Regions from separate parts of the Metabacillus mesotrionivorans genome, predicted to be linked through region 2. Evidence: predicted binding sites of a transcription regulator. Region 2 holds the regulator's gene; each other region holds the start of a gene.
What was found. Region 2 encodes Rex, which represses fermentation and respiration genes when NADH is low (regulators of the CRP and FNR family bind a similar motif). Its sites were predicted from a motif close to TTGTGAAATATTTCACAA; they were not measured.

Region 1 (7,308 bases), on a different contig from region 2:
CTGTTAGATTGATAGATTGTTGATTTTTCTATTAAAAAGATAAACTGTTTTCACTCCGATAATTTTTTAAAAAATTGTACCCGTTCCCGTTCTCTCCAGTCACAAGATTACCGCAGGAGTGCCTTCCGCTTCAGTCCACTGGTGTATATAAGTTGTTCATAGAAACAGCAAAATTCACGAATTGAACCAAAAGAAAAAGCACTGCCAAGTCCTATGGCAATGCTTCTAAAGCGCAGCAATCCGTTCATAAATATCCCGAAGGTTACGGCAGCCCTCTTTTTTAACATCTTCAATGTAGCCGCACCAGAGTTTAGCAGTCATGACGGCGTCACCGAGGGCATGATGCCGGTCAGTGATAGGAATCGACCGGTGTTCGCACAGGTCTTCGAGCCTGACATAATCCGTATGGGGATCAGCAATCCGCTGAAGAAAGGAAGTATCGACGATCCGGTGCTTGAAGGGTGCCCGGAAATGCTTCCAGCTTGCGTGCTGCATAAACTTCTTTTCATGCGATGAGTGATGCGCTACAAGGGTGTCACCTTTAACAAATTTAAAAAACTGAATGAGCGCTTCCTCAAGCGCCGGTGCCCCTTCCAATTCCGCTTCTGTAATCCCTGTCAGCGTGCTGATTTCACCAGGAAGGCCGTTTTCGTGGCGGACAAGTGTATAAAACCGCTCGTCTTCGAGCATCTCGCTCCCCTTCACTTTCACCGCACCGATTGAGATAATTTCATTTCCCTGTTCAGGAAAAAAGCCCGTCGTTTCAATATCAAACACGACAGCGGAAAACTCTTCTAAAGGAACAGACATCACTTCCTCAGCCTTCATCTCCCGCTGAAGCTGCCTTAAAAATGCAATCTGCTGGGAATTCTGCCCTCCCTGTGCCGTCCCGAAAACACTCGTCTGAAACTTGCCGTGCACTTCCCGGATAAAATGAATAAACGGATTCGACTTCATGAATGAACACCCTTTTCAATGATCACTTGAACGTAGTGATGCAGCTTCTTCCCGTTTTTTAAAATGGTTTTCAGTTCCTTCTTTTCCGCACGGTTGAGGTCCTGTACAGGCAGATAATGCACATCATCATACTCTTTAATTCTCTTTAAATTCGACATCCGGAACTGAAGCAATCGCTGAAAACTTTCTTTATAGATTTCAAGTTCATTTTTATATTCATCCTGAAGGGAAAGGCCGTTTATCCGGTCAAGGGTGGAGGATTCCATGATCCCTTCTTTAATAGCAAGAATTCTCACCGCATTCACATACGGAAGAAATGCCGCCTGTTTAATGTTCAGGCACCCCTGATAATGGCCGCTGCTTTCTGTAAAGATCTGGCCGAGCGGTCCGACAGACGGTTTGATGTGCATGATGGTATCCAAAAACCGTTTCAGAAGCTTTGGCGACTGCTTTTGATAACTGTCCACTCTTTGCTTTAAACGGATAAGCAGCTTATCATTTCCCGCCATCGTTCTTGCATCAATGAAGATCTGCAGGTATCTCATCGATTCAAAGCTGACATCCTCCATCCATTTGTCGAGCAGCCCTTCATATCCTTCTGCCGACTTGCACCATAAAGGATTTGAGCTCATCACTTTTCCTTCGCAATAAGGGTAACCTGCAGCATGAAGTCCATCCGATAGTTCTTTTCCGAGAGCCAGAAAATATTCCTCTTCAGCTGCACCGCTTTTTTCATACACCATACCGTGATCCTGGTCGCTTACGACCGCCTGTTCAAACCTCCCTGCACTCCCCATGACAAACCACGCATAGGGCGAAGGAGGATCCCCTTTCTCCTCCTTCACAATCTGCAGAGACCGTTCGAAAACCGTCCGCATGACCCGGTCATGAAACACATTCAGCGAATGCGCATCAGACATATGATTCTGAATCTCTTTCTCTCTCCACTCCCTGATTGACCCGTAGCTATCACCCATGAACCGCACGTCCCTTTCGCTCCATTACGAGCTGATCTTATCCTCTTTTGATAAGAATACTTCAGGATAGCCGTAACTTCCATGCTCACTCATATCAAGACCCATAATTTCTTCTTCCTCTGTCACACGCAGGCCGCCCATCAGCTTTTTCGCTGCGAAAAGAATAACGAATGAAACGATGAAGGCATAAGCACCTGACACCCCGACACCCATAATCTGAACGCCCAGCTGTTCAAAGCCTCCTCCGTAGAAAAGTCCCGGCTTTCCGACAGTTGCAAGTTCCGGTGCTGCAAAGAATCCGGTTGAAATGGTTCCCCAAACCCCTGCCGCACCATGAACAGATAAGGCAAAGATCGGATCGTCTATTTTTTTCTTTTCAAAAAATCTCACACTATAAAAAACTAGAATTCCGGCAACAAATCCGATTAGAACAGCTGCCCACGTTTCAACAAATGCACATGAAGCGGTAATCGCGACAAGCCCGGCAAGTGCCCCGTTCAGCATCGTCGGAACATCTGATTTCCCAAGAACAGCCCATGAAACAAGGAGAGCTGCAACCGCGCCTGCAGCAGCCGCAAGATTCGTATTAAGAGCCACATAGCCGAAAAAGCCATCTTCCACTCCAAGCGTACTTGCAGCATTAAAGCCGAACCAGCCAATCCACAGCACGAGCACACCAAGAGCCGTAAAGACCTGGTTGTGGCCGAAAATATTGTTGGCAGAGCCATCCTGATTAAATTTTCCGATGCGGGGCTTTAACAGAATTGTAGCAGCTAAAGCAGCCATAGCACCTGTTAAATGAACAACGGTGGAACCGGCAAAGTCCTGCTTGCCGTGCTCTGCAAGCCATCCGCCTCCCCAAATCCAGTGAGCGACTACAGGATACACCAGCGCCGAAAACAGCACAGTGAACACAAGATAAACCGAGAGTTTCGCGCGCTCAGCAAATCCGCCAAGAGCAATGGTAATCGCAATTCCTGCGAATGCAAGCTGAAAAAGAAAGAAAACAGATGACGATAAATTCATTCCCTCAAGCTCATATCCTGAGTAGAAAAAATGAGACAGTCCAACAAAGAAATTGGAATTGTCACCGAAAATAAAGCCGAATCCAACCGCCCAGAAGATAAGCGATGCAAGACCAAACGTAAAAATTGTTTTCCCTGCAATATGTCCTGCATTTTTCATTCTGGTCGAGCCCGCTTCAAGCAGAATAAATCCTCCCTGCATAAGTATGACAAGAATGGCACCCAGCACCACCCATAAACTGTTTAATAAATATACCGAATCCAATTGAATGTCCTCCCTGATGATTTTTACCTTACATTAGATGTTATAAAACATAACATAAAACTATTATTCTTTATTCTATCTGAATATTAATTGTTGTCAACCAGTTTTCTGTAAATTATGTCACAAATCCTAACATCGATGAATTTGCCTATATTTTTATAACAGGAATTGTCCAGCTCCGCCTCCCAACCCTTCCGTCAGAACAAAATCCCCTAAAAAGGCGGGCTAAACGGTCGGCTACGCTTTTATCATGGACATTTTTCCCTTTTTAAGGTAAAATTATATTGTGAAGTTTTTCACATAATAACGGGAGGGTGTTGCACTGTGGCACAGGAAAAAATAAACCGTGTAGTGCTTGTAGGAACTGGATTTGTAGGATCAAGTTATGCGTTTGCTCTTATGAATCAGGGAATTGCAGATGAACTGATTCTGATTGACGCGAATGCCGAAAAAGCCCTTGGAGATGTCATGGATCTGAATCACGGAAAAGTCTTTGCTCCGAATCCGACTGCCATCAGACTCGGAAACTATGAAGATTGCAAACACGCAGACCTTGTTGTTATTTGTGCAGGCGCCAACCAGAAGAAAGGCGAAACACGCCTTGACCTTGTTTCAAAAAACTTGAAGATTTTCAAAGAAATTACGGAGAGTGTCATGCAATCAGGGTTTGACGGCATTTTTCTCGTTGCAACAAATCCCGTCGATATTCTCACGTATGCCACATGGAAATACAGCGGACTGCCACAGGAGAAGGTGATTGGTTCAGGAACCATTCTGGACACATCCCGTTTCCGCTACCTGCTTGGAGATTACTTTAAAATTGCGCCGAACAACGTTCACGCCTACATCATCGGCGAACACGGCGACAGCGAGCTGCCTGTCTACAGCACTGCGGACGTCGGAGGCATACCTGTTATGAAAATGATTGAACGCAACAGCACCTATAAAAAAGAAGACCTGGATGAGATTTTTAAAAATGTGCGCGACGCAGCCTATCAGATTATTGAGAGAAAAGGCGCCACGTATTACGGCATTGCCATGGGCCTTGTCCGCATCACAAGAGCCATCTTTCATAACGAAAATTGCGTGCTCACCGTTTCTGCGCGTCTCGACGGACAATACGGCGAATCTGATGTTTACATCGGTGTGCCCGCCGTTATTAACCGCGACGGCATCAGGGAAATCGTAGAGCTTGACTTAAGCGCAGACGAACAGAGCAAGTTCCGGCAAAGCGCAGGGGTGCTGAAGGAGATCCTGGCTCCGTTTTGGCCGGGAGATGCACCTGCTTAAGGAAGTAAGAGAGGAAGACTGAAGCACTCCGGCTCTTGGGAAGCCGGAGTGTTTTGCGTTGGAAAATGTGCTGTTTAGCAGATGGATGGAAGAGAGTTTGATTGAGTATGATTAGAGATTGGGATTGTTCCCTTTAGCTGCAGCAGAAAAGCCTGAGTGGTCATAAGTGACATGGATTGTTACCTTCAGCTGCTACAGAAAGGTCTGAAGGGGCTGAAGGGTCTGAAGGGGCTTGGATTGTTACCTTCAGCTGCGGCGGAATTGTCTGAAAGGTCATAAGAGGCTTGGATAGCACTTATTCCATTCAAAAAAAAACACGAACCCCGCAAGGTCCGTGTTCTCCCAATCTAGCTGTCTCTTTTTTCTTTTACTCTTAATAGACGCAATCCGTTGGCTGTCACAAGCAGGGTTGCCCCCATGTCTGCGAAAATGGCGATCCAGAGGGTCAGCCAGCCGGGAATGACAAGGAGCAGCGCGAGAAGCTTTAGTCCGAGTGCAAACGCGATGTTCTGCTTGATGATGACAAGGGTTCTGCGGCTTAAGTCAATGGCAAACGGCAGCTTCTTCAAGTCATCTCCCATCAGCGCTACGTCCGCTGTTTCAAGCGCCGTATCGGTTCCGGCTCCGCCCATGGCTATTCCTACTGAAGCTGCTGCAAGAGCAGGAGCATCGTTTACTCCGTCACCCACCATAGCGGTCTTGCCATAGGTCTGCTGCACATCTTTAACGGCTGTTAATTTATCTTCCGGAAGAAGGTCCGCTTTTATATCCGAAACGCCGAGCTGTCTGCCCACCGCTTCAGCAGTTGCTGCATGGTCTCCCGTCAGCATCACGGTCTTGCTGATCCCAAGCCCCTTCAGCTGATCGATCACCCTTATGCTGCTGTCCCGCACCTCATCTGCTGCAGCTAAAAGAGCAAGCGGCCCTTTATCTGTACCCGCAAGCATAACGGTTTTTCCTTCTCTCTGCAGGGACTGCATTCTTTCGGTCCATTCAAAATCCAGCTTAGCGGATTCCTCAAATAAAGACTGATTACCCACATAAACCCACTCGCCGTCAACTTTCCCTTTCAGTCCTTTTCCAGTGACAGACATAAAGTCTTCGACCACTGGAGATTCAAACGAAAGATTCAAATCTCTGGCCTTCTTTAAGACAGCTGATGCAAGCGGATGCTGTGATTTGTTTTCAAGAGCGGCAACCTTTGTGAAAAATTCATCTTCAGAACGGCCTCCTGCAAGAACTTCAAAATCCGTAACAGCCGGTGTTCCTTTAGTTAAGGTTCCTGTTTTATCAAAAGCCACAGCCTTAATGCTGCCAAGCTCTTCAAGGTAAATGCCGCCTTTTATCAGCACTCCGTTCCGGGCCGCATTGCCGATGGCCGTTACAATGGATACGGGTGTAGAAATGACGAGTGCGCACGGGCATCCTACCACTAAAACAGCAAGCCCCTGATAAATCCACGTTTCCCATGCACCGCTCAGAAATAATGGCGGAAGAACAGCAACCAGCAACGCGACAGCCATAATGGCAGGCGTATAATATTTCGCAAACTTATCAACAAAAGCCTGTGAAGGGGCACGCTCAGCCTGAGCCTCTTCCACCAGGTGGATGATTTTCGATATAGCTGTATCTTCTGCAAGCTTCGTGACCTCAACTTCGAGAAATCCTTCTTCGTTCAGCGTTCCGGCAAACACATCTGCACCGGGGCTTTTTTCTGCAGGCATTGATTCACCGGTAATCGGAGCCTGGTTAACAGAAGAAAATCCTTTTACCACCCTTCCGTCCATCGCGATTTTTTGTCCCGGTTTAACAATCATTATATCCCCGACTTCAATGTCATCCACCCCAATCAGCGATTCCAGGCCATTTCGTCTGATAAGGGCTGTTTTCGGAGCAATTTCCATTAAAGAACGAATCGACCGGCGCGCTCTGTCCATGGAATAGGATTCAAGCGCTTCGCTGATAGCAAAGAGGATTACAACGACTGCCCCTTCACTCCACTCTCCAATGATCGCAGCGCCAATAACTGCGATTGTCATCAATGTTCTCATATCGAATTCGAAACGCATCAGATTTTTAAATCCCGTGAGGAAAAGCGAATATCCCCCGATGATTATTGCAGCCAGAAACGCCAGAATAGACGGCAGGCTTTCTTCGCCATATGCAAAAAGAGAATAGTATCCGAAAACAATGAAACCTATTGATGCGAGCAATGCCGCATGCTTTTTGATAAAAGGTTCTGCCGGCGTTTCCACAGCCCCTTTTTCAGGAAGTATTTTCAGGTGTTCAAACGCACCGGCTTTCTCAATTTCTTTTATACTGGCTTTTCCTATCACGGTCAGCTTGGCGGCACCAAAGTTCACTTTCGCATCCGTCACTCCGTCAAGTTCCTTTACGTTCCGCTCAAATTTCCCGGCGCAGCCGGCACATGTAAATCCTTGTACCCGGTATACATTTTTCTCGGCTGATTGTTCAGCTTCCATGTATGTTCATCTCCTCTTGATGAAAGAAAGCCAGCTGAACCAGCTGCTTCACATATTCATCCTCCAGTGAATAATAAACCAGTTTTCCGTCTTTCCGGAACCTCGCAAGACCCGAGTTTTTCAAAAGTCTTAAATGGTGAGAAGCGGTTGCTGTTGTTGTGCCGGTGATTGCCGCTGCATCACAGACGCAAAGCTCGCCCTCGTCTAAGAGAGCAGAGACAATTTTAAGCCTCGTTTCGTCGGCAAGCGCTTTATAGATTCTCACAGCACTGCCGGTATCCCGCTGCTCAGCTTTTCTTTTTGCCCGCTCA
Region 2 (7,308 bases):
CAAGTGTTAATGTTTTTGTCTGGCGGTTTTGAATTGCATACAACAATGTCTTATCACTTTTGTAAACTTATGTCCACGCCTTACAGATGCTCAATTAACTAAGTATGTCCATCTCCACCTAACATAAGAAATAAAAAAAAGAGGCTTCCCAGATCCTATTGGGAAGCCTCTCATTTTGTTTCTGACGATAGCATATGATGCTATTTCAGGTTTTGGGCATTGATTACATCATGCCGCCCATTCCACCCATGCCGCCCATATCAGGCATTGCAGGAGCGTTTTCTTCCGGCTTGTCAGCAACTACTGCTTCAGTAGTTAAGAACATAGCCGCTACAGATGCAGCGTTTTGAAGAGCTGAACGAGTTACTTTTGTCGGGTCAACGATACCGGCTTCGATCATGTTTACCCATGCGCCAGTTGCAGCGTTGAATCCAGTGCCTACTTCAGCATGCTTCAGGCGCTCAACGATAACGGAGCCTTCAAGGCCTGCGTTGTGTGCGATTTGGCGTACTGGCTCTTCAAGTGCGCGAAGAACGATGTTTACGCCTGTAGCGAAGTCGCCTTCTCCTTCAACAGATGCTACTTTGTTGTATACATTTACAAGGGCAGTACCACCGCCTGATACGATACCTTCTTCTACTGCAGCGCGAGTAGAGTTAAGGGCATCTTCAATGCGAAGTTTGCGCTCTTTTAGTTCTGTTTCAGTTGCAGCACCAACTTTGATGACTGCTACGCCGCCAGCTAATTTAGCTAGACGTTCTTGTAATTTTTCTTTATCGAACTCAGAAGTTGTTTCTTCTAATTGAGCACGGATTTGTTTTACGCGGCCTGCAATTTTGTCAGACTCGCCGGCGCCTTCAACGATTGTTGTGTTTTCTTTTGTTACAACAACTTTAGAAGCGCGGCCAAGCTGGGAGATGTTCGCTGATTTCAGGTCAAGGCCTAGGTCTTCAGTGATCACTTCTCCGCCTGTAAGAACAGAGATATCCTCAAGCATTGCTTTGCGGCGGTCGCCGAATCCAGGAGCTTTAACAGCTACTGCATTGAATGTTCCGCGAAGTTTGTTTACTACTAGAGTAGCAAGTGCTTCACCTTCAACATCCTCAGCAATCAATAGTAGAGGCTTGCCTTGTTGTACAACCTGCTCAAGTACAGGAAGGATCTCTTGAATGTTTGTGATTTTTTTGTCAGTGATTAAGATGTATGGGTTGTCTAGGACAGCTTCCATTTTGTCTGAATCAGTGACCATGTATGGAGATGCATATCCGCGGTCGAACTGCATACCTTCAACGACTTCAAGCTCTGTTGTGAAGCCTTTTGATTCTTCGATTGTGATAACGCCGTCGTTTCCAACGCGCTCCATTGCTTCAGCAATCAATTGTCCTACTTCATCGTCAGCAGCAGAAATCGCAGCTACTTGAGCAATGGATTCTTTGCTTTCGATAGGCTTAGAGATGGCTTTAAGCTCTTCTGTTGCAACAACCACCGCTTTTTCGATCCCTTTGCGGATACCCATTGGGTTAGCGCCTGCTGTTACGTTTTTAAGACCTTCGCGAATCATTGCCTGAGCAAGAACCGTTGCAGTTGTTGTACCGTCGCCTGCTACGTCGTTTGTTTTGCTTGCAACTTCAGCAACAAGCTTTGCACCCATGTTTTCGAATGCATCTTCAAGCTCGATTTCTTTTGCGATGGTTACACCGTCATTTGTGATTAGCGGAGATCCGAATTTTTTCTCAAGAACCACGTTGCGTCCTTTTGGTCCAAGTGTTACTTTTACAGCATTTGCAAGTGCGTCAACTCCGCGCAGCATTGCACGGCGAGCGTCTTCACTGAATTTAATGTCTTTAGCCATAATTTCTTACCTCCTGAAAATTTTTATGATATTTATAAAATTAGCCGATAACTGCTAAAATGTCGCTTTCGCGTAAGATTAAGTATTCAGCACCCTCATACTTCACTTCAGTACCAGAGTATTTTGAGAAGATAATACGATCGCCTTCTGCAACTTCAAGAGCAACACGCTCACCGTTGTCAAGCACACGACCAGTACCTACTGCTACAACTTTGCCCTCTTGCGGCTTTTCTTTCGCGCTGTCCGGCAATACGATTCCGCTGGCAGTCTTTTCTTCAGATTGTACAAGCTCAATTACGACACGATCACCTAATGGCTTTAACAAGTGAAACAACCTCCTCAAATTTCATTGATTTAAATTTTCTTATTTATTAGCACTCAGATGTCCCGAGTGCTAACACAAGTATTATATTATAGAATCTCTCACCCAAATTCAAGTGATAAGTCAAAAAAAAATGAAATCCTTATCAATTACATGATTCATCCCCATAAGGCATACCATAAAGGCGTTATCCTCCTACATGCTGCCCTGTTTATGGTACAATAATGCCTAGTTGACACATAAACATATGACCGATAATCGGCGAAAAAAGGAGTCATTCGATTGAAGAAAGAATACTGGCTAATCATTTTGACATACATCGTCATGCAGTTTTCAGGCATTCTTGGCATCCCGCTTCTCCTTAAGCTTGGTGTAGGCGAAGGCGAATCGATGAGAATGGCTCAGATTATGGCATCCGGATACTGGACCGTTTTCAGCTTTGCGGCTGCATTTGTCCTCGTCCTGTTTTTCATGCGCACCCACTTTAGAGACAACAAGGAATTAAGAGGTGACGCAGCCCCGGTAAGTGTGTCCATCCTATGGGCAGTGGCCGGAGTATTTTTGGCGCTGACTGTCCAAGTTCTCGCAGCCACAATTGAAACGAGAGTGCTCGGAATCCAAGGAGAGTCAGAGAATACGCAGATTATCATGGAAGTATTAAAGGTTACGCCTCTTCTTATCCTCGTCACTTCCATTATCGGACCGATATTAGAGGAAATCATTTTCAGAAAGATTCTGTTCGGCGCTCTCTATCAGCGCATGAATTTCTTCCTGTCGGCTTTGATCAGTTCAATCGTTTTTGCGCTTGTGCACGGTGAGCCGCAGCATCTGCTCCTGTACGGATCAATGGGCTTTGTCTTTGCTTTCCTGTATATCCGGACAAAGCGCCTGCTCGTACCAATCTTTGCGCATGTCGCCATGAATACACTGGTCGTGCTGCTGCAGTCGAACCGCGAACAGATTGAAGAAATGATGAAGAATGCGGAACAAATGCAATTTATTTTTGGAGGCATGTAAGAATGAGAACAAGCCCGGTATCGATGGGAATTTTCTACTTGGCAATGGGCATCCTGTTTACCTATCTTGCGGTAAACAGCTCGGAAAACGGTCTATGGTCTTTTCCGACCATCCTGCTGATGCTGATTGCAACATTTGACCTTGGAGTGGCATTCCGAATGTTTACTCTTTCGTATAAAGTGAAAACGAAGAAAAAATAAGAAAAAGGGTAATCCGTCAGCGGATTACCCTTCTTTATTTTCTTCCTCAAACTGTGTTTTCTGAGCTTTACGGTAGGCAAATCTTGAGACGAAAATACTGACTTCATACAAAATGAAAAGCGGCACAGACACCATGAGATGAGAGACAATCTCCGGAGGTGTGATGAGTGCTGCGATAACAAGCAGAATGAAGTATGCGTATTTCCTCACCTTTGACAGGAACATCGGTGTAACAATCCCGAGCCTTGTCAAAAACATGATGACAACCGGCAGCTGAAACAGCAGCCCAAACGGAATGGTCAGCTGAATGAGAAACTGAAAATACTCATTGATCCCGATGACCTGGTTAATATCAAGGTCATTTGAGAGCCGCTCCATAAAATCGACCACGAACGGAAACAGCAGGAAATACGAAAAGCTGAGACCGGCCAAAAACAGCCCGATAGAAATCGGGATATAGCTGAGCGTAACGCGGCGTTCTTTTTCATAGAGCCCCGGGCTGACAAAAGCCCAAAGCTGATAGAGAATGACCGGCGACGTCAGGATAAATGCGATGATAAAGGTAAACTGCATATAGACCATGATCGGGTCTGTCATGCGGAATGAATTAAGCGTCAAATTCTCTGCTTCTGTCGTATGCTGCAGATAAATAATGATCGGCTTTGCGAGTAAGAAGCCGGCAATCACAGCGAGAAACAGGAAAAAGACGGTGATGATGATCCTTTTTCTGAGCTCTGCAATGTGATCGACGACCGACATGTCGTTTTGTTTCATAACTGCTTTCATCCTATCTTACTTCTCTTCCTTCTTTTTGTCTTCATCATCGTCATCAGCTAGGCCTTTTGTGGCTGACTTGAACTCGCGCAGAGAATTTCCCACCGCTTTTCCGAGTTCCGGGAGCTTTTTTGGACCGAAGATTAATAAAGCAGCAAAAACGATCAGCAGCAGACTTCCAAATCCTATGTTCGGCATGGTTTTCACCTCTTTCTTTATGCATTCGGGTAATGTTTTAAAAAGTAGACGAGCGACTGCAGCTCGACGGCGAGATCGATATGGTGAATTCTGATTTCCTCCGGCACATTCAGTCTTGCCGGGGTAAAGTTCAAAATCCCCTTGATGCCCTTTGCAATCAGTCTGTCTGTAATTGCCTGGGCAGCCTGGGCAGGGACGGTCAGAATCGCAACGGTCACATCCTCAGGCAGGTGCTCTTCCATGTGATCAAGATGATAGATCGGCACGTCGCCGATTTCGGTGCCGATTTTATTTTCATCCACATCAAACGCAAGTGAAATCAGCGTATTGTTGTTTTTCGTGAAGTTATAATGAAGGAAAGCTGTGCCGAGGTTTCCCACTCCAATCAGCGTAACCTTTGTGACCTCGTCCTGATCTAGCGTCTTTCTGAAAAAAGACAGCAGGTAATTAACGTTGTAGCCGTATCCTTTTTTCCCTAGAGCTCCAAAGTAGGAAAAGTCCCTTCGGATGGTCGCGGAGTCGACCTTCACGGCATCGCTCAGTTCAGCCGATGACACCCGCTGCTTTCCTGAAGCATGCAGGTTTTTTAAAAAACGGTAGTATAAAGGCAGGCGTTTTGCCGTCGCCTGCGGAATTTTCGATTGTTCGATGTTGTTCACGTTCTAACCCCCACATTCAAAGATGCAGATTTATCTCTCTTGTAATCCCCATTCTTCCCGCCGGTTTTTTGAGATAAGTACGTCGGACCGATTACAAGTCCCTTGTCTAAAGCCTTGCACATATCATAAACCGTCAGTGCACAGACGGAAGCGGAAGTTAGCGCTTCCATTTCAACACCTGTACTTCCTTTTGTTTTGACTGTAGCATGTATGACAAGGCGGGCTTGTCCCTCGTCTTTTTCCCAGTCAAATGAGATATCGATTCCTTTAAGCGGGATCGGGTGGCACATCGGAATGATGTTCCATGTGTTCTTGGCAGCCATAATGCCGGCTACCTGCGCAACAGCAAGCACGTCGCCTTTTTCAAGCTGCTGGTTTACGATTTTCTCATGCACATCGATGCTCATGATGACGCTTGAAATCGCTTCGGCTGTGCGGACTGTTTCATTTTTTTCGGATATATCAACCATCCTGGCTCTGCCCTGCTGGTTAAAATGAGTAAAATTTGACATCTTTTTACGCCCCTCATACCTAGACTATACACTATTTTTACAAATCTGTCTTTTTACTTATTGTGACAAATACAAGCATCCGGAGGCCCCAATCATTGCGGGCACCCCGCGGATAAGCTACACTTAACCTATCATAGCATGAGGTGAAAAGACATGATTTTGCTGCAAATTAACCAGCTGACAAAATATTTTGCTGCTGATCTTATATTATCGAACATTAAACTTGAAGTACAAACGCGCGACAAGATTGCACTCGTCGGCCGCAACGGCGCCGGAAAATCAACTCTCCTGAAGATTATCGCGGGACAGCTTTCCTATGAATCAGGAGAGATCATCAAGCCGAAGGATGTCCGGATCGGCTATTTGGCCCAGGATACCGGCCTTGAATCCGAGCTTTCCATCTGGGATGAAATGATTTCCGTTTTCCAGCCTCTGAAGGATATGGAAAAAACGATGCGCAGCCTGGAGATGAAAATGGCTGAAACAGACCCTTCAAAACGGGAATTTCAGCAGCTGCTGAATGAATACGACCGTCTTCAGGTTGAATTTAAAGAAAAAGGCGGCTATCAATATGAAGCAGACATCCGTTCTGTTCTTCACGGACTCGGCTTCGCTGACTTTGACATCTCAACACCGATCCAGCGTTTGAGCGGAGGCCAGAAAACACGCCTTGCCCTTGGTAAGCTGCTTTTGACAAGCCCTGATCTGCTCGTGCTGGATGAACCGACGAACCATCTGGATATCGCAACGCTGTCATGGCTTGAGCAATACCTGCAAGGTTACAGCGGTGCCATTCTAATCGTATCCCATGACCGGTACTTCCTTGATAAGGTTGTCAACCAGGTTTATGAGATTTCACGGCACGCAAGCAGAAAGTACATCGGCAACTACAGCCGCTACCTCGAGCAGGCCGCTGAAAACTATGAACGAGAGCTCAAGCTCTTTGAAAAACAGCAGGATGAAGTGGCAAAACTGAAAGATTTTATCCAGCGGAACATGGCGAGAGCGTCTACCACCAAGCGCGCGCAAAGCCGCCAGAAAAAACTGCAGCGCATGGATCTGATGGACAGGCCGCTTGGGGATGAGAAGTCTGCCCACTTTAAATTTGATATCGAGCGGCAGAGCGGGAATGATGTATTAAAAGCGAATGAGATCGCCGTTTCCTATGATGGAGCGAATCCGATTATTTCAAATGTCTCTTTTTCCGTTTCACGGGGTGACAGCATCGCGCTCGTCGGGCCGAACGGAGTCGGAAAGTCCACACTATTGAAAACGATCATTGAAAGACTTGCTCCACTAAAAGGTTCATTTCAGCTTGGATCCGCCGTTAAGATCGGCTACTATGATCAGGAGCAGGCGAATCTGACGTCCAATAAACGCGTACTCGATGAATTATGGGATGACTACCCGATGCTCACCGAAAAGGAAATCCGCACCGTACTTGGAAACTTCCTTTTCTCCGGGGACGATGTCCTGAAAAATGTATCAACCTTGAGCGGTGGACAAAAGGCACGGCTTGCCCTTGCGAAGCTGATGCTGCAAAAAGCCAACCTGCTGATTCTGGATGAGCCGACAAACCACCTTGATCTCGACAGCAAGGAAGTGCTTGAAAACGCACTGATTGATTACCCGGGTACCATCCTATTTGTTTCCCATGACCGGTATTTCATCAACAGAATTGCGACTAAAGTTTACGAACTTGCGCCGGGCGGTGTAACCGAATACCTCGGAGATTACGATTACTATCAGCATAAAAAAGCAGAGCAGCTCGAGC
Region 3 (7,308 bases), on a different contig from region 2:
ATGTCCAGAGCACGGTAATTCCAATCAGTTCATAATCCATCTTGTCCTCTCCTATTTCAATCCTAATTTTTCAAGCTCGCGCTCAGCGGGATTTGCCTTAAATGTACGGCGAAGCACAGCAACGGCTGATACAGCAAGCACCGCGTACAGGGCGATGAACAAATACAGCATGATGTCAACGTAGCCTGATGTTGTGGCACCTTCCGCCGTTGTCATGTAGCCTCTTAAGATCCAAGGCTGTCTGCCCTCTTCTGTAAAGAACCACCCCGCTTCAATGGCAAGCATGGCAAGAGGACCCGTGCTGACAATCAGCCATAAGAGAATCCGGTTCAGCTCATTAGATTTTTTCCGCCATCTCATGACCATGTACAGGAAGGATACAAACGCCAAAAACATGCCGATTCCAACCATCAGATCAAAGAAATAATGGACAATCAGCGGCGGCCATTCTTCCTCCGGGAACTCTTCAAGCCCCGCCACCTCTGCATCCGGCGTTCCGTGCGCAAGAATGCTCAATGCGTAGGGAATCTCAAGCGCATACTTGACCTCATTGTTTTCATCAAGGATTCCTCCGAGAATTAATGATGCTTCTTCTGTTGTTTCAAAATGCCATTCTGCAGCAGCCAGCTTTTCAGGCTGGTACTCTGCCAAATATTTTCCTGATAGATCGCCAATAACGGCTGTACTTATTGCACAGACAAAAGCCACAGTCATAGAAAGTCTGAGTGCTTTTTTGTAATAAACATGCTTTCTGCCCCTTAGAATCATAAATGCGGCAATGGCGGCCAGCACACAGGCAGATGTTAAGTAGGCTGAAGACAGCACGTGCGCCATTTTTGTCGGCGTTGCCGGATTAAACATCGCAAGCAGCGGGTTTACACCAGTCAAAACTCCGTTTTCCATATTAAATCCAAGCGGAGCGTTCATAAAAGCATTCACAGTTGTAATAAAGAAACCGGAAAGCGTCGCTCCGAGAGCCACCGGAATCAGCAGCAGCAAATGGTAGATTTTCTTTTTGAAGCGGTCCCATGTATAAAGGTAGATACCTAGAAAAATAGCTTCAAAGAAAAACGCAAAAGTTTCTAAAAACAGCGGCAGACTGATTGTCTGGCCTGCAACCTGCATAAAGTTCGGCCACAGCAGACTGAGCTGAAGGGCTATTGCCGTTCCTGTAACAACCCCGACAGCCACTGTGATGATGTAGCCCCGCGCCCATCTCCTTGCAAGCAGATGGTAATGTTCATCATTTCGCTTGATGCCAATCCACTCTGCAAGAGCAATGAGCAGCGGCACACCTACTCCAAGTGTGGAAAAAATCGTATGAAATGCAAGTGTCAAGCCTGTCAGAATTCTGCTGTACAATACCGGATCATACTCAAACAATTTCGTTCCCCCCTACTTCACGCAATAAATAGCAGTTTATCCATTCTTTTCCTCTAATCAGGAAAATTAAAACAAATGTTTGTGAATGTTTTCACATAAATAAATGGAATGATCTGCTTCTACTGATTAGTTTAGCCCAAATTCATCTGTAAAACGATAGAAATACATGAATTGATAAAGTTTGTTCACATTTTCACAAACTCTTCGCTGTTTTTACAGCAGGACATTTGACAAAGCCCCTATGCCTTCTCTATAAAAATCTGCTTCCTCCCCATTTGCCGGCCTCCGCTTTTCAAAAGAAAAAGCACACCGCTCAGAAACTGAAAGGTGTGCTTTAGCAGTGGATGAATCCGTTAATGCTTCTTATTCAGAGGTTAAACCTCATCGTCTCCCCAGCATTCAGTATTTTTAAGTCCTTTGATGGAGCTTGCTTTAAATACAGGATTTTTGCCTTCTTTGCGCTGGCGTGCATAATCTTTCAGCACTTCAAATGCAATTTTTGAAAGGATGGCAATGGCAATAAGGTTCGTAACGGCCATAAGACCCATAAAGAGATCAGCCATATCCCAAATCAGCTGGAAACCTGATACCGATCCGAAGATAACCATCCCTACTACTGCTAAACGGTAGATAAACAGAACGGTCTTGCTTCCGTTTAAAAACTCAATATTTGTTTCCCCGTAGTAGTAGTTTCCAATAACCGAACTAAAGGCGAACAGCAGAATCGCTACAGCCAGGAACGTGCCTGCCCAGTCTCCAATGTGAGACTGCAAAGCTGCCTGGGTGATTTGAATACCGTCCAGCGAAGGATCCGGTGTCGTGTCAAACAGAAGAATCAGGAATGCTGTTGTGCTGCAGATGATAATCGTGTCGAAAAACACGCCAAGTGTCTGGATGAAACCTTGTTTAGCAGGGTGAGAAACGTTTGCCGTAGCGGCAGCGTTCGGTGCACTTCCCATACCTGCTTCATTCGAGAACAGTCCTCTTTTAATTCCGTTTTCAACTGCAGCGCCAATACCTCCGCCTACTGCCTGCTCGAATCCAAAAGCATTTGCAAAAATGACGGCGATGACGTTCGGCACTTCTGTAATGTTCATAATAACAACGACAAGAGCAACAGCTATGTAGATCAGCGCCATAACAGGCACGATGATCTGGGATGCTGCAGCTACTCTTTTCAGACCGCCGAAAATAATCAGTGCGGTGAAGACAGCCAAAATGATGCCCATAACCGTTTTGTCCACAGCAAATGCACTGTCAAAAGCAAGAGCAATGGTATTGGCTTGAACAGCATTGAAAATCAGCCCGAAGCATAACGTTATTAAAACGGCAAACAGGATGCCCATCCACCTTGCCTTCAGCGCTTTTTCCATATAGTAAGCAGGTCCGCCGCGGAACTGATCTCCGTCTTTTACTTTGTAGACCTGCGCAAGTGTGCTTTCTACAAAGCTTGAAGCCATTCCTACAAGCGCAATCAGCCACATCCAGAAAACCGCACCCGGTCCTCCAACGGCAATGGCAATAGCTACTCCCGCTAAATTACCGGTGCCAACCCTTGATGCTGCACTGATAAAGAATGCCTGCAGGGACGAAATGCCTCTCTTGCCTTCTTTGGATACCATTGCAGGTTCCTTTAGAAGCCTGAACATTTCGCCAAAGTAGCAGAACTGGACAAATCTTGAACGGACTGTGAAATACAAACCAAGTCCTACAAGCATATAGATCAGCAAGTATGACCACAGAATTGTATTCCCGCCGGAAATAATTCCATTTAAAAAATCCATATTAAACCTCCTGAAAAAAATAAATTTTCTAACTTTATGTTAGGAATCCTAACATCACAAAGTTAGAGTATATCAGAAATTGTCGTTTTGCACAGTAAAAACGAAAAAAGTTTCCACTGTTCGAATCCGTCATTATGCGTTATGATTATGTATATTCGATTGCACGATTTAAAAGGAGGAATGTTATGAGACAGACAATCTTTCTATTTCTCATTGCCCTTCTCCTGACCGGGGTTTCGCCGCATGTGCAGCATCATCCCGTAAAGACACCGGCTTTTGATGTTGAAGAGCATGTTCAGCTGGTTTCAGCGGATAAAGCTGAATACGAGAAAATGCCTTTCAGCATGGAACAAAGCGAGTCAAGCTTGATACCTGTACTTTTAGCGGCTGCCGTGATTGCTGCTTTGTCAGCTTCAGCAGGCCAGTTCAAGAAATTTCTGCTGTCTGTTTTTTACCAGTCCTCCTATTATGGCCGTTCATCGCTAAGACCCTAGAATCTTTTTAAAAAAGGAGGGAAATGCGATGTTCTGGATGAGACTAATTATGGTGACTGGTTTTTCATTAACGGCCTTCAGTCTATTTTTGTATCAGGGAATTGAGATTATGCACGCGTTTACTGAATACTTCTCTAAAAATAAATAAGACGCAAAAAAGACATCCCTTTTCATTTCAGGGATGTCTTTTCATTTACTGGGTGACTGGCACCCACACTTCTTTAACTGACCCGGAATCTCCCTCATCGATAAAGAAAGATCCATTGCTGTACCTGTCATTTGCGCGCAGCTGTGCTGCGTGAATTTCTTCTGTATGCCCTTTTTCTGTCTTCAGCATCAGTTTGCTGGACTGATCGACAAGGTGCATGCCAACGACTCTGTGAGGATTGTTCTTCAGCTCTCTCAGCATAATTAATCCGCGCTTGGCTCTTGAAGTCTTTTCAAATTCTTTAAGCGACATTTTCTTTGCAGCGCCCCGCTGTGTCACAATGACAATCTGCGGAATGTCTCCTGCAGGGAAAACCGCAGCGCCTGCTACTGTATCTCCCTCTTTCAGATTCATTCCTTTGACTCCTGCTGCTCTTGCGCCCACAATGCCGACTTCTTCCTCAGCAAACCACAATCCATATCCGAACTGCGTCGCGAGGAACAGATCATCGTTTCCAGATGTCATAAAAACATTGACCAACTCGTCATCGCTTTTAAGATTGACAGCCATTAAGGCTTTCGAGTACCGCTGGGCCTTGTACAATTTAAGTTCGGTTTTCTTGACCATCCCGTTCTTTGTGACAAAGAGCAGGTACTGCGCGGCTTCAAAATCTTTAACAGGCATGGCCTTTATCAGCTGTTCATCCCGCTCCAGGCTGACAAGATTGGCAATATGCTGGCCGAGGTCCTTCCAGCGGATATCAGGAATTTCATGAACCGGACAATAGATGTAATTGCCCTTGCTTGTGAACAGCAGAATGGTTTCGGTTGTATTAATGTCAAATTTCCCCAGCAGCCTGTCTGTTTCTTTCATGCCGAAATCCTGGCCATTTGATGCAGAGTATGAACGGCTGCTCGTACGTTTGATATAGCCGTCCTTTGTTACTGTAACAATGACGTCTTCTGACGGAATCATCACTTCAAGGTTGATTTTTATTTCCTGAATCTCATGCTGGATGACAGAGCGTCTTTGATCCGCATAGGTTTTTTTGATTTTTTTCAAATCTGTTTTGATCACCTGATACAGTTTTTTCTCATTGTTCAGGATGTCAAGAAGCTGTGCTATTTTTTCATCAAGCTCTTTCGCTTCATTTTGAAGAGCCGTGATATCCGTGTTTGTTAATCTATAAAGCTGAAGGGATACAATGGCTTCAGCCTGAATTTCTGTAAACGCAAACTTTGCAATTAAGTTATCCTTTGCATCCCGTTTGTCTTTGGATGCCCTGATAACAGCGATCACCTCATCGAGGATAGACAGGGCTTTAATGAGTCCTTCGACGATATGCTGGCGCTCTTTGGCCTTTTCAAGATCGTATTTGGAGCGGTTTGTGATGACTTCCTTCTGATGCGAAATATAAGCATCAAGAATGGCAGGCAGCGTCATGAGTGTCGGGCGTCTGTTATGTATGGCCACCATATTAAAATTATAAGGAACCTGCAGGTCGCTGTTTTTGTACAGGTAATTCAGAATTCCCTGTGCATCAGCGTCTTTTTTCAGTTCGACGACAACCCTCATTCCGGTCCGGTCAGTTTCATCACGGACCTCAGCAATGCCGTCAAGCTTTCGCTCAATCCGGAACTCGTCCATGCGCTTCACAAGGTTTGCCTTATTTACTTCAAATGGAATTTCTGTGATGACAATCTGCTGTTTGCCGCCCCTGACGCTTTCAATCTCCGCTTTTCCCCGGATAATGACTTTCCCTTTACCCGTTTCATAAGCTTTCTTGATGCCGTCAATTCCCTGAATAATGCCTCCTGTCGGAAAATCAGGGCCGTTTATAACAGTCATGAGTTCGTCAACTGTGCAGTCCGGTTTGTCAATGCGTTTCATCACAGCATCAATGACCTCTCCAAGATGGTGAGGCGGAATGTCTGTTGCGTAACCCGCTGATATACCTGTTGACCCGTTTACAAGGAGATTTGGATACATGGCAGGCAGAACAAGAGGTTCACTGCTTGTATCATCGAAGTTCGGCACAAATTCTACTGTCCGTTTTTCGATATCCCTTAAAAGCTCAGATGCAATCGGTGAAAGACGCGCCTCTGTATAACGCATCGCAGCAGGCGGGTCGCCGTCATTGCTTCCGTTGTTGCCGTGCATCTCAATCAGGAGATTGCGCACTTTCCAGTCCTGGCTCATCCTTACCATGGCATCATAAACAGATGTGTCTCCGTGAGGATGATAATTACCGATAACATTACCGACTGTTTTTGCTGATTTTCTGAAGTTTTTATCGTTTGTATTGCCGTCAACATGCATGGCATACAGGATTCTGCGCTGCACAGGCTTCAGCCCGTCACGGGCATCAGGCAGCGCTCGGTCCTGTATGATGTATTTGCTGTAGCGGCCGAACCTGTCACCTATCACATCTTCAAGAGGGAGATCGCGGTATTTTTCTTGTTGTGTCATCTGTTATTCCTCCTCTGTGACGGATAAGTTTTCGTTTTCAAGAATATTTGTTTCTTCATCAAGCCCAAATGCGACATTGCTTTCAATCCATTTTCTTCTCGGCTCTACTTTATCTCCCATAAGGGTTGTTACCCGGCGCTCAGCACGTGCAGCATCATCAATGCGCACCCTGATAAGCGTTCTTGTTGCAGGATCCATCGTTGTTTCCCAGAGCTGATCAGCATTCATTTCGCCAAGACCCTTATAGCGCTGGATCATATATCCCCGGCCGACTTTTTTCAGTACGCCCTGAAGTTCTTCATCAGACCAGGCATACTCGATGACGGCTTTTTTTCCGGTGCCTTTGCTCACCTTGTACAGGGGAGGCAGGGCAATAAACACTTTCCCCGCTTCAATCAGCGGTTTCATATAACGGTAGAAGAAAGTCAGGATCAGCACCTGGATATGAGCGCCGTCTGTGTCGGCATCCGTCATAATGACAACTTTGTCGTAATTGCAGTCTTCCACCTGAAAATCTGCACCGACACCAGCGCCGATTGCATGAATAATGGTATTGATCTCTTCATTTTTGAAAATATCCGCAAGCTTCGCTTTTTCAGTGTTAATCACTTTTCCTCGCAGAGGAAGAACTGCCTGAAAACGCCGGTCTCTCCCTTGCTTTGCTGAGCCTCCCGCAGAGTCTCCTTCCACCAGGTACAGTTCATTTTTCTGGGGGTTTCTTGATTGTGCAGGCGTCAGCTTCCCGCTCAGCGTCGCTTCAGACCGCTTTCGTTTCTTCCCGCTTCTTGCTTCTTCCCGCGCTTTTCTGGCAGCTTCTCTTGCCTGATAGGCCTTTATCGCTTTTCTGACTAAAAGCGTGCTCGTTTCCGGATTTTCCTCAAGGAAATAGGCAAGGTTTTCTGAAACAACAGCATCTACCGCTGATCTTGCCTCACTCGTTCCAAGCTTCCCTTTTGTCTGTCCTTCAAACTGAAGAAGCTCTTCCGGTATGCGGACAGAAACGATGGCTGAAAGGCCCTCGCGAATGTCT
Region 4 (7,308 bases), on a different contig from region 2:
AGACCCTCTATTTCCTGAAAGTGTGAATGTCGAATTTGTAGAAGTCGTATCTGAAAACGAACTTCACTTCAGGGTGTGGGAGCGCGGTTCAGGCGTAACGATGGCCTGCGGAACAGGGGCATGTGCCGCCGTTGTTTCTTCAGTTTTAAACGGCTTTACTAAAAGAGGAGAAGATACGACGGTTCATTTAGCAGGCGGAGATCTGCTTATTAATTGGTCTAAAGAAGGAAATGTTTTTATGACAGGACCAGCTGAAGTAATCTGCACAGGAGTTTATTACTATAACAGCTGACAGGCTGAATCATTTGAGACTTCCTTTCGGATTGGGTATACTGGTAGCATAGCCTTTGGATAATCGGCAAAGGAGGAATAAAGATGAGTGATTTAGTAACAATTACGGAAGCAGCAGCTTTTCAAATAAAAGATATGATGAAAGAAAACGGCGAGGAGCAGGCTTATCTGCGTGTAGGCGTAAAAGGCGGCGGATGCAGCGGGCTTTCTTACGGAATGGGCTTTGAGCAGGAGCCGGGCGAAGATGACACCCAATTTGAGCTTCACGGCATCAAAGTCGTCGTAGATAAGGAGAGCACGCCAATCCTGAAAGGCACGATTATTGATTTTAAAGAGTCGCTGATGGGCGGCGGTTTTACAATCGACAACCCGAATGCCATCGCTTCATGCGGCTGCGGTTCTTCTTTCAGAACGGCAACGAATACTGGTACTCCTGAGGAGTGCTGATAAAAGGACATTTCCCTGGAATGACAGGGGAATGTCTTTTTTTGCATGTTGCACATAATAACCCCTGTTTCTTTTCTCTGACACTGGACAAAAACCCAGCATATAGTATGGGTGTGAAAACGATAAGGGGGCAGAGCAAAGTATGTATTATCATCCATATACGCCGTATCAAGGCTACTATTCTTACCGTCTGAATTCGACAGACGAATTAAATGAAGGTCTGTATAAATGGGGAAAGTTCACATTTTCAAATGATGCTGAAAAAGAGGCCTTTATTTTTTACTTAGACAAAGAGTCGGGAGATGCGTATATCCTGTCTTTTCCTGCTTTAACTACAAGCAGAGTAAACGTTAGCGATATAAAATCATTTAAAGTAATGGAGAAACCTCCGAAGGCTGAAGGCGAAGGGCAAAATGGAGGCGGTCAGTCAGAGCAGGGGCAGCAAGGCGGCTCTTCAGAAGGCGGACAGAACGGCGGGCAAGGCGGATCCGGCGGTCAAAATGGCGGATCCGGAGGGCAAGGCGGAACTGAAGGGGGTCAGAACGGCGGAACAGGAGGCCAAAATGGCGGAACAGGAGGCCAAAATGGCGGTTCCGGAAGCGGTCAGAGCCCATTTGGCGAGATGCCGGGAATGGGTCAGAACGGAGGCTCACAAGGCGGTCAAGGGGTAACGCCTGGACAGATGCCTGGAATGGGTCAGGGCGGAGGCTCACAAGGCGGTCAAGGGGGATCGTCTGGACAGATGCCTGGAATGGGTCAGGGCGGAGGCTCACAAGGCGGTCAAGGAGGGTCACCTGGCCAGATGCCTGGCATGGGTCAAGGTGGAGGCATGCAGGGAGGCCAAGGAAGTCCGTTTGGCCAGATGCCTGGAATGAGTCAAGGCGGAGGCATGCAGGGAGGTCAGCAGAGCCCGTTTGGCCAGATGCCTGGAATGGGTCAGGGCGGAGGCATGCAGGGAGGCCAGCAGAGTCCTTTCGGCCAGATGCCTGGAATGGGCCAGGGCGGAGGCATGCAGGGAGGCCAGGGAAGTCCGTTTGGCCAGATGCCCGGATCAGATCAGGGTATGATGCAGTTTGACGGCCAGCGATATCAGCAGCCGCAGCCGTATTTTTATAACCCTTACAGCCAAAACTGGCAGTAAATAAAGATAGAGAAAAACTAAGTGGTTGGTTGTTAAAAAGCAAGAGTTGGCAGTAAAACAAGGGAAGTTGGCAGTAAATCAGAAAGAGTTGGCAGTAAAGCGGGAAAAGTTGATTATAAAAAGGCTAATCTTGGCAGTAAGCATGTAAAACTTGCCGCTCTAATCGTTTTTTTTCTGGATTAAACCAAAAACGGTAACGCAAATAAAAAAAGATGGCAGAGAAACAAACTATTTCTCTGCCATCTTCATGATTCTGCTTATTTTTCAAACAAGCTTGTGCTGTGAAGCGGCTGCACTCTTGCTTTTGGATCCATATAGGCTTTTGCATTGTTAACGGCAGTTGGGGCTTCTCCAAATCCGCTTGCAATCAGCTTGACTTTTCCTTCGTATGTGCAGATATCTCCTGCCGCATAAATTCCTTCAACATTTGTCTCCATTTTGCTGTTGACGAGGATGGAGTTCTTTTCGATTTCAAGTCCCCAGTTTTTAATCGGGCCGAGAGAGGAAACAAAACCGAAGTTTACGATGACAGCATCAACATCCAGGACTTCTTTGCGGTCGCCTTTTACTTCTTCTAAAACAACCTGTTCAATCTTGTCTGTTCCTGTCAGTTCAGTTGGGATGAAAGGAGTCAGGATTTGAACTTTTGAGTTGTTTAAATTCTCTACACTGTGCTCGTGGGCGCGGAATTTATCTCTTCTGTGGACAAGGGACACTTTTTCTGCAATCGGTTCAAGCATAAGTGACCAGTCTACTGCCGAGTCTCCGCCTCCGCATACGAGTACGCGCTGTCCTGCAAACTGATTCAGGTCATCGATGAAATAGTGAAGGTTTGATTTTTCAAACGAAGCCGCTTCTTCAAGCTCGATTTTACGCGGCTGAAAAGCACCGTTTCCGGCTGTAATGATGATGGTTTTAGAGTAATGCACTTCCTGATCGGTTGTCAGTTTGAAAACGCCGTCTGCCTGTTTTTCAACATCTGCAACTGCCTGTTCAAGACAAACCGTTGGTTCAAATTGAGCCATTTGTTCTTTTAAGTTGTTGACAAGCTCCTGAGCGCGGACTTTTGGGAATCCCGCTACATCATATATGTATTTTTCAGGATAAAGGGCAGAAAGCTGTCCCCCAAGCTGCGGAAGGCTCTCAATAATTTTAACAGATGCCTGGCGCATGCCGCCGTAGAACGCCGTGAACAATCCTACCGGTCCGCCTCCGATAATCGTGATGTCGTATACTTTTGTGTCTTCCTTCACAAAGATAACCCCCAATTGTAATTGATAATGATTCTTAATGTTAACATATTGTCACTCGTTCGTCATTTCAGCCGGCATCGGCGCGAAAGAGTCATTCACTGTTTGATTATGATTATTATAGAGAATGTTTTTATTTTTGTAAAATTCTTAACGTTTTTAATCCTTTAATTTGGTCTTGAAAAAATCAGTACAGGTGCTATTATGGAATATAGGCATTATTTCTATCATATTTAATTATTTGCTTCTTTCTGAAAAGTTAAGTGAACATTTTCACAAACTTTTTTGCGGAAAACAAAATAAAAAGCTGTAAAGCGGAGGAAGATAAGGAATATAGACATTATTCTATCCTTCACAGCAAAAAAATCAAAAAAGGTGGATGTGATTCGGTTGAGAAAGCCCAAAATAGTAGTACTAGGTGCAGGTTACGGCGGATTAATGACAGTTACGCGTCTTCAAAAAATGATCGGTGTAAATGAAGCAGATCTTACACTGGTGAACAAAAATGATTATCATTATGAAACAACATGGCTTCACGAGGCATCAGCTGGTACGCTGCATCATGACAAAGCAAGATACCAAGTAAAAGATGTCATTGATAACAGCCGCGTGAAATTTGTGAAAGATACAGTTGTATCGATCAACAAAGATGAGAAGAAAATTGTCCTTTCAAATGGTGAGCTTGAGTATGACTATCTTGTTGTTTCTCTAGGTTCTCATCCTGAGACATTTGGAATTAAAGGTCTTAAAGAATATGCATTCGGCATTACAAATATTAATGCTGCACGTCAATTGCGCGAGCACATCGAATATCAATTTGCTACTTACAACACAGAAGAAGTAAAACGCGACCAGCGTCTTGCGATTGTTGTGGGCGGAGCAGGCTTCACCGGCATCGAGTTCCTTGGAGAGCTTGCAAACCGTGTTCCTGAGCTTTGCCGCGAGTACGATGTTGATCATAAGAAAGTGCGCATCATCTGCGTAGAGGCTGCTCCAACAGCTCTTCCTGGATTTGACCCTGAGCTTGTTGAGTATGCTGTAAACCATCTTGAGCGCAAAGGTGTTGAATTTAAAATCGGCACTGCGATTAAAGAATGTGTGGAAGACGGCATTATCGTTGCAAAAGACGATGTAATGGAAGAAATTAAAGCTGACACAGTTGTTTGGGCAGCAGGCGTACGCGGAAACAGCATCGTAGAAGAAGCCGGATTTGAAAACATGCGCGGCCGCGTAAAAGTTGACTCTTACCTTAGAGCTCCAGGCCATGATGATGTCTTTATCATCGGGGACTGCTCTCTTGTGATCAACGAAGAAATCAACCGTCCATACCCTCCGACAGCTCAAATCGCTATGCAGCAAGGTATCACAGCTGCCAAGAACATTTCAGTTGCAGTCCGCGACCAGGGCGAAATGGAAGAGTTCAAGCCTGATATCAAAGGTACAGTAGCTTCTCTTGGCGAAGACGATGCAGTAGGCATGGTGTTCGGCAAAAAAGTAATGGGTACAAAAGCTTCATTCATGAAGAAAATGATTGATAACCGTGCTCTTATGATGGTTGGCGGAGCAGGTCTTGTAGTGAAAAAAGGAAAATTTAAGTTTTTCTGAGAAATCGATTAAACTAAAGACAAGAGCTATATGCTTTTGTCTTTTTTTTGCACAAAAATTGATATTTACATAAAGAATTTTCAAAAGGAAGGGGAGTTTTAAATGTCATCCAAACGGGGAAATGTGTGGATTGCCGTTTCAGGGCTTGTTGAAAATGACAATGGTGAATGGCTTGTCGTTAAAAAGCGTTATGGAGGTTTAAAGGGCAAATGGTCATTTCCTGTCGGCTTTGTAAACGAGGGAGAAACAGTTGATGAAGCTGTTTCAAGAGAGATCTTAGAAGAGACAGGGATAGAAACGGCTGCACTTGGTGTGATTGGGATCAGGTCAGGTGTCATCCATGAAAAAATCAGCGATAACATGATTATTTTCAGGCTTAAAGCCGTTTCTTCAGACATTACCGTTCAGGAAAATGAACTGTTTGAAGCAGCCTTTATGCACCCCGATCTATTAAGGGAGCATAGTGATTCGTCTTTGCTTCTAAAATCATTCGCAGATGAAACGTTTGAAAAAATGCTGAACAAAGTGGACGGGGCCAATCCCGGAAATCAGTTCGGATACACAGCTTACCGTTTATTTTTATAATTTTCAAAATAATAAGAAAAGTTAAGCAAACGGGAGAAAGAAGTTGATGTATTCGCTTACATAAGGAATCTCGTCAGATTTTCTTCCTTTATCCTTTACAAAGAACCTGATATAGTATCTTCAATATCTAAAAAGAGATTTTTACCGGGAGGGAAATATAGATGATCAATGGATCTGTTATTGAAAAGAAAGAGTGTCCTTATTGTTCGGGTAAAGGATATTTCCAGCTGCTTCTTGGAGGTTCCGAAACATGTGACTGCTGCAATGGAACAGGGAAGAAATCAGCATAGATTTTAAGATTGACGGGTTATCCCTTGTTCAGTACACTAAAAGAGGTGTATTGGAGGGGATAACTTGTTTTTGCCTGTATTAATCATTTCAATGCTTTTATTTTTTGTTTTGTTTTTTGGAATCGGTTTCTTGCTGAACATGCTGCTCAGAATGTCATGGATCATGGCTATTATTTATCCGATTGTCTGCATCTTTATCGTAGATTCAGTTAAATTTACGGCCTACTTCACAGCTCCCGGTTCATCTATTTCCTCACTTGGACAGCGTTTTGCGTCATTGGCCCTTGCAGATATCCTGATATTAGCAAGCGGACTCGCCGGAGCCATCGTGTCCGGAATCGTCATTAACATGCTGCGAAAAAGAGGATATCAAATGTTTTAGTCCTGATCTGTGCGATGCGTGCAGGTCTTTTTAGTATGTTTATACTCCGTTAGATAGGAGCTAGAAGAAATTGGATCCCTCTTCATTCTGAATATTTCGCTTCCTGATTGGAAACGATTATTCTAGAGAATAGAAATTATAAGGCGTACTGGTGTCTAGCTCCAGCGCCCAACTCCTCCGCCAGAACAAAATCCCCTAAAAAGTCAAATCCGGACTTTTTAAGTGATTTCTTATCTGGCTGTCGGAGCTAAACGGGCGATTACGCTTTTCTTGAGTGAGAGGAGTGACATCCATAATGAAAAAATCGATAAGGCGCATGATGATGGCTATTATGCTGCTGCTTGCGCTTGGCGCGACGTTCAAGGCTTTTTCAGGTGCAGAAGCGACAGATATAACGGGCTGGACCGGATTAGCAGAAGGAAGATTAAAGGCAGAAAATCACCCCTACAAACTGTCAGGACTTACATTCAAGTCATTAAAAAGCAAAGAAACGGCACTTGCGATTTCAGCAGCCGTTGAAACATCAGAATCGCTTGAGGATCAAATGGCGCACTATCCCAAAAAAGAAGTTACGGCTACCGGATATACCGCAGGCTTCGAATCAACGGGTAAGCATCCCGAACATCCGGAATACGGCATTACTTATTCCGGCGTAAAAGTGAAAAGAGATTTATATTCTACAATTGCAGCTGACCTTAACGTCTTTCCTATCGGCACCATTCTTTTTATACCAGACTACGGCTTCGGCGTCGTAGCGGACAAAGGGGGCGCCATCAAAGGAAATGAGCTTGATCTCTACTACGACACCGTAGATGAAGTCTATGAGTTCTGGGGCAAAAAAACGTTAGACATATACATCGTCCAGAAAGGAAACGGACGGTTAACTGAAAAACAGCTGACGGAGCTTAATGAAAACAGTTCCATGCAGGCGTTCCGTCAAAAATACATGAAGCCTAAAACAAAGAGTTAGAGACTGGTGATTGTTACCTGAGGGCTTTATGCCCTTATGACCCTCCACACAGTTATTTTCATGCTGAAGGGTAATATCTTGTGCCCTTATGACCGTTCACAGAGTTATATTCATGCTGAAGGGTTAAATCAAGTGCCCTTATGACCCTCCACACAGTTATTTTCATGCTGAAGGGTAATATCTTGTGCCCTTATGACCCTTCACAGAGTTATTTTCATGCTGAAGGGTTTTATCATATGCACTTATAACCCCTCAGACAGTTTCCTTCACACTAAAGGGTCATATCTGTTGTGTTTATGACCTTTCACACCAGCCCATCTTCGATTAATGGTTCTATTCTGTCTTAC

Region 1: a site for Rex is predicted at 3,509-3,526, ahead of ACTSEZ_RS11710 (L-lactate dehydrogenase). Genes of this name have one in related genera too.
Region 3: a site for Rex is predicted at 1,463-1,480, ahead of ACTSEZ_RS05660 (cytochrome ubiquinol oxidase subunit I). Genes of this name have one in related genera too.
Region 4: a site for Rex is predicted at 3,391-3,408, ahead of yumC (ferredoxin--NADP reductase 2). Genes of this name have one in related genera too.

Annotation. Positions count from the first base shown of each region.
Region 1 is NZ_JBQMFF010000003.1:354,836-362,143, forward strand. Features, by position in the region: gene ACTSEZ_RS11695 (exonuclease domain-containing protein) at 226-957, opposite strand; gene ACTSEZ_RS11700 (DUF294 nucleotidyltransferase-like domain-containing protein) at 954-1,934, opposite strand; gene ACTSEZ_RS11705 (ammonium transporter) at 1,959-3,224, opposite strand; gene ACTSEZ_RS11710 (L-lactate dehydrogenase) at 3,549-4,514, shown strand; gene ACTSEZ_RS11715 (heavy metal translocating P-type ATPase) at 4,862-6,997, opposite strand; gene ACTSEZ_RS11720 (ArsR/SmtB family transcription factor) at 6,987-7,308, opposite strand, start outside.
Region 2 is NZ_JBQMFF010000014.1:4,559-11,866, reverse strand. Features, by position in the region: gene groL (chaperonin GroEL) at 224-1,852, opposite strand; gene groES (co-chaperone GroES) at 1,893-2,177, opposite strand; gene ACTSEZ_RS20325 (CPBP family intramembrane glutamic endopeptidase) at 2,457-3,191, shown strand; gene ACTSEZ_RS20320 (YdiK family protein) at 3,194-3,391, shown strand; gene tatC (twin-arginine translocase subunit TatC) at 3,416-4,165, opposite strand; gene ACTSEZ_RS20310 (twin-arginine translocase TatA/TatE family subunit) at 4,184-4,363, opposite strand; gene ACTSEZ_RS20305 (redox-sensing transcriptional repressor Rex) at 4,381-5,022, opposite strand; gene moaC (cyclic pyranopterin monophosphate synthase MoaC) at 5,019-5,534, opposite strand; gene ACTSEZ_RS20295 (ABC-F family ATP-binding cassette domain-containing protein) at 5,688-7,308, shown strand, end outside.
Region 3 is NZ_JBQMFF010000002.1:140,415-147,722, reverse strand. Features, by position in the region: gene ACTSEZ_RS05665 (cytochrome d ubiquinol oxidase subunit II) at 1-40, opposite strand, end outside; gene ACTSEZ_RS05660 (cytochrome ubiquinol oxidase subunit I) at 52-1,383, opposite strand; gene ACTSEZ_RS05655 (alanine/glycine:cation symporter family protein) at 1,758-3,167, opposite strand; gene ACTSEZ_RS05650 (hypothetical protein) at 3,353-3,661, shown strand; gene parC (DNA topoisomerase IV subunit A) at 3,855-6,278, opposite strand; gene parE (DNA topoisomerase IV subunit B) at 6,282-7,308, opposite strand, start outside.
Region 4 is NZ_JBQMFF010000003.1:174,151-181,458, reverse strand. Features, by position in the region: gene dapF (diaminopimelate epimerase) at 1-292, shown strand, start outside; gene ACTSEZ_RS10820 (HesB/IscA family protein) at 376-738, shown strand; gene ACTSEZ_RS10815 (hypothetical protein) at 881-1,879, shown strand; gene yumC (ferredoxin--NADP reductase 2) at 2,137-3,132, opposite strand; gene ACTSEZ_RS10805 (NAD(P)/FAD-dependent oxidoreductase) at 3,511-4,734, shown strand; gene ACTSEZ_RS10800 (NUDIX domain-containing protein) at 4,837-5,319, shown strand; gene ACTSEZ_RS10795 (YuiA family protein) at 5,481-5,609, shown strand; gene ACTSEZ_RS10790 (YuiB family protein) at 5,701-5,991, shown strand; gene spsC (stationary phase survival protein SpsC) at 6,287-6,961, shown strand.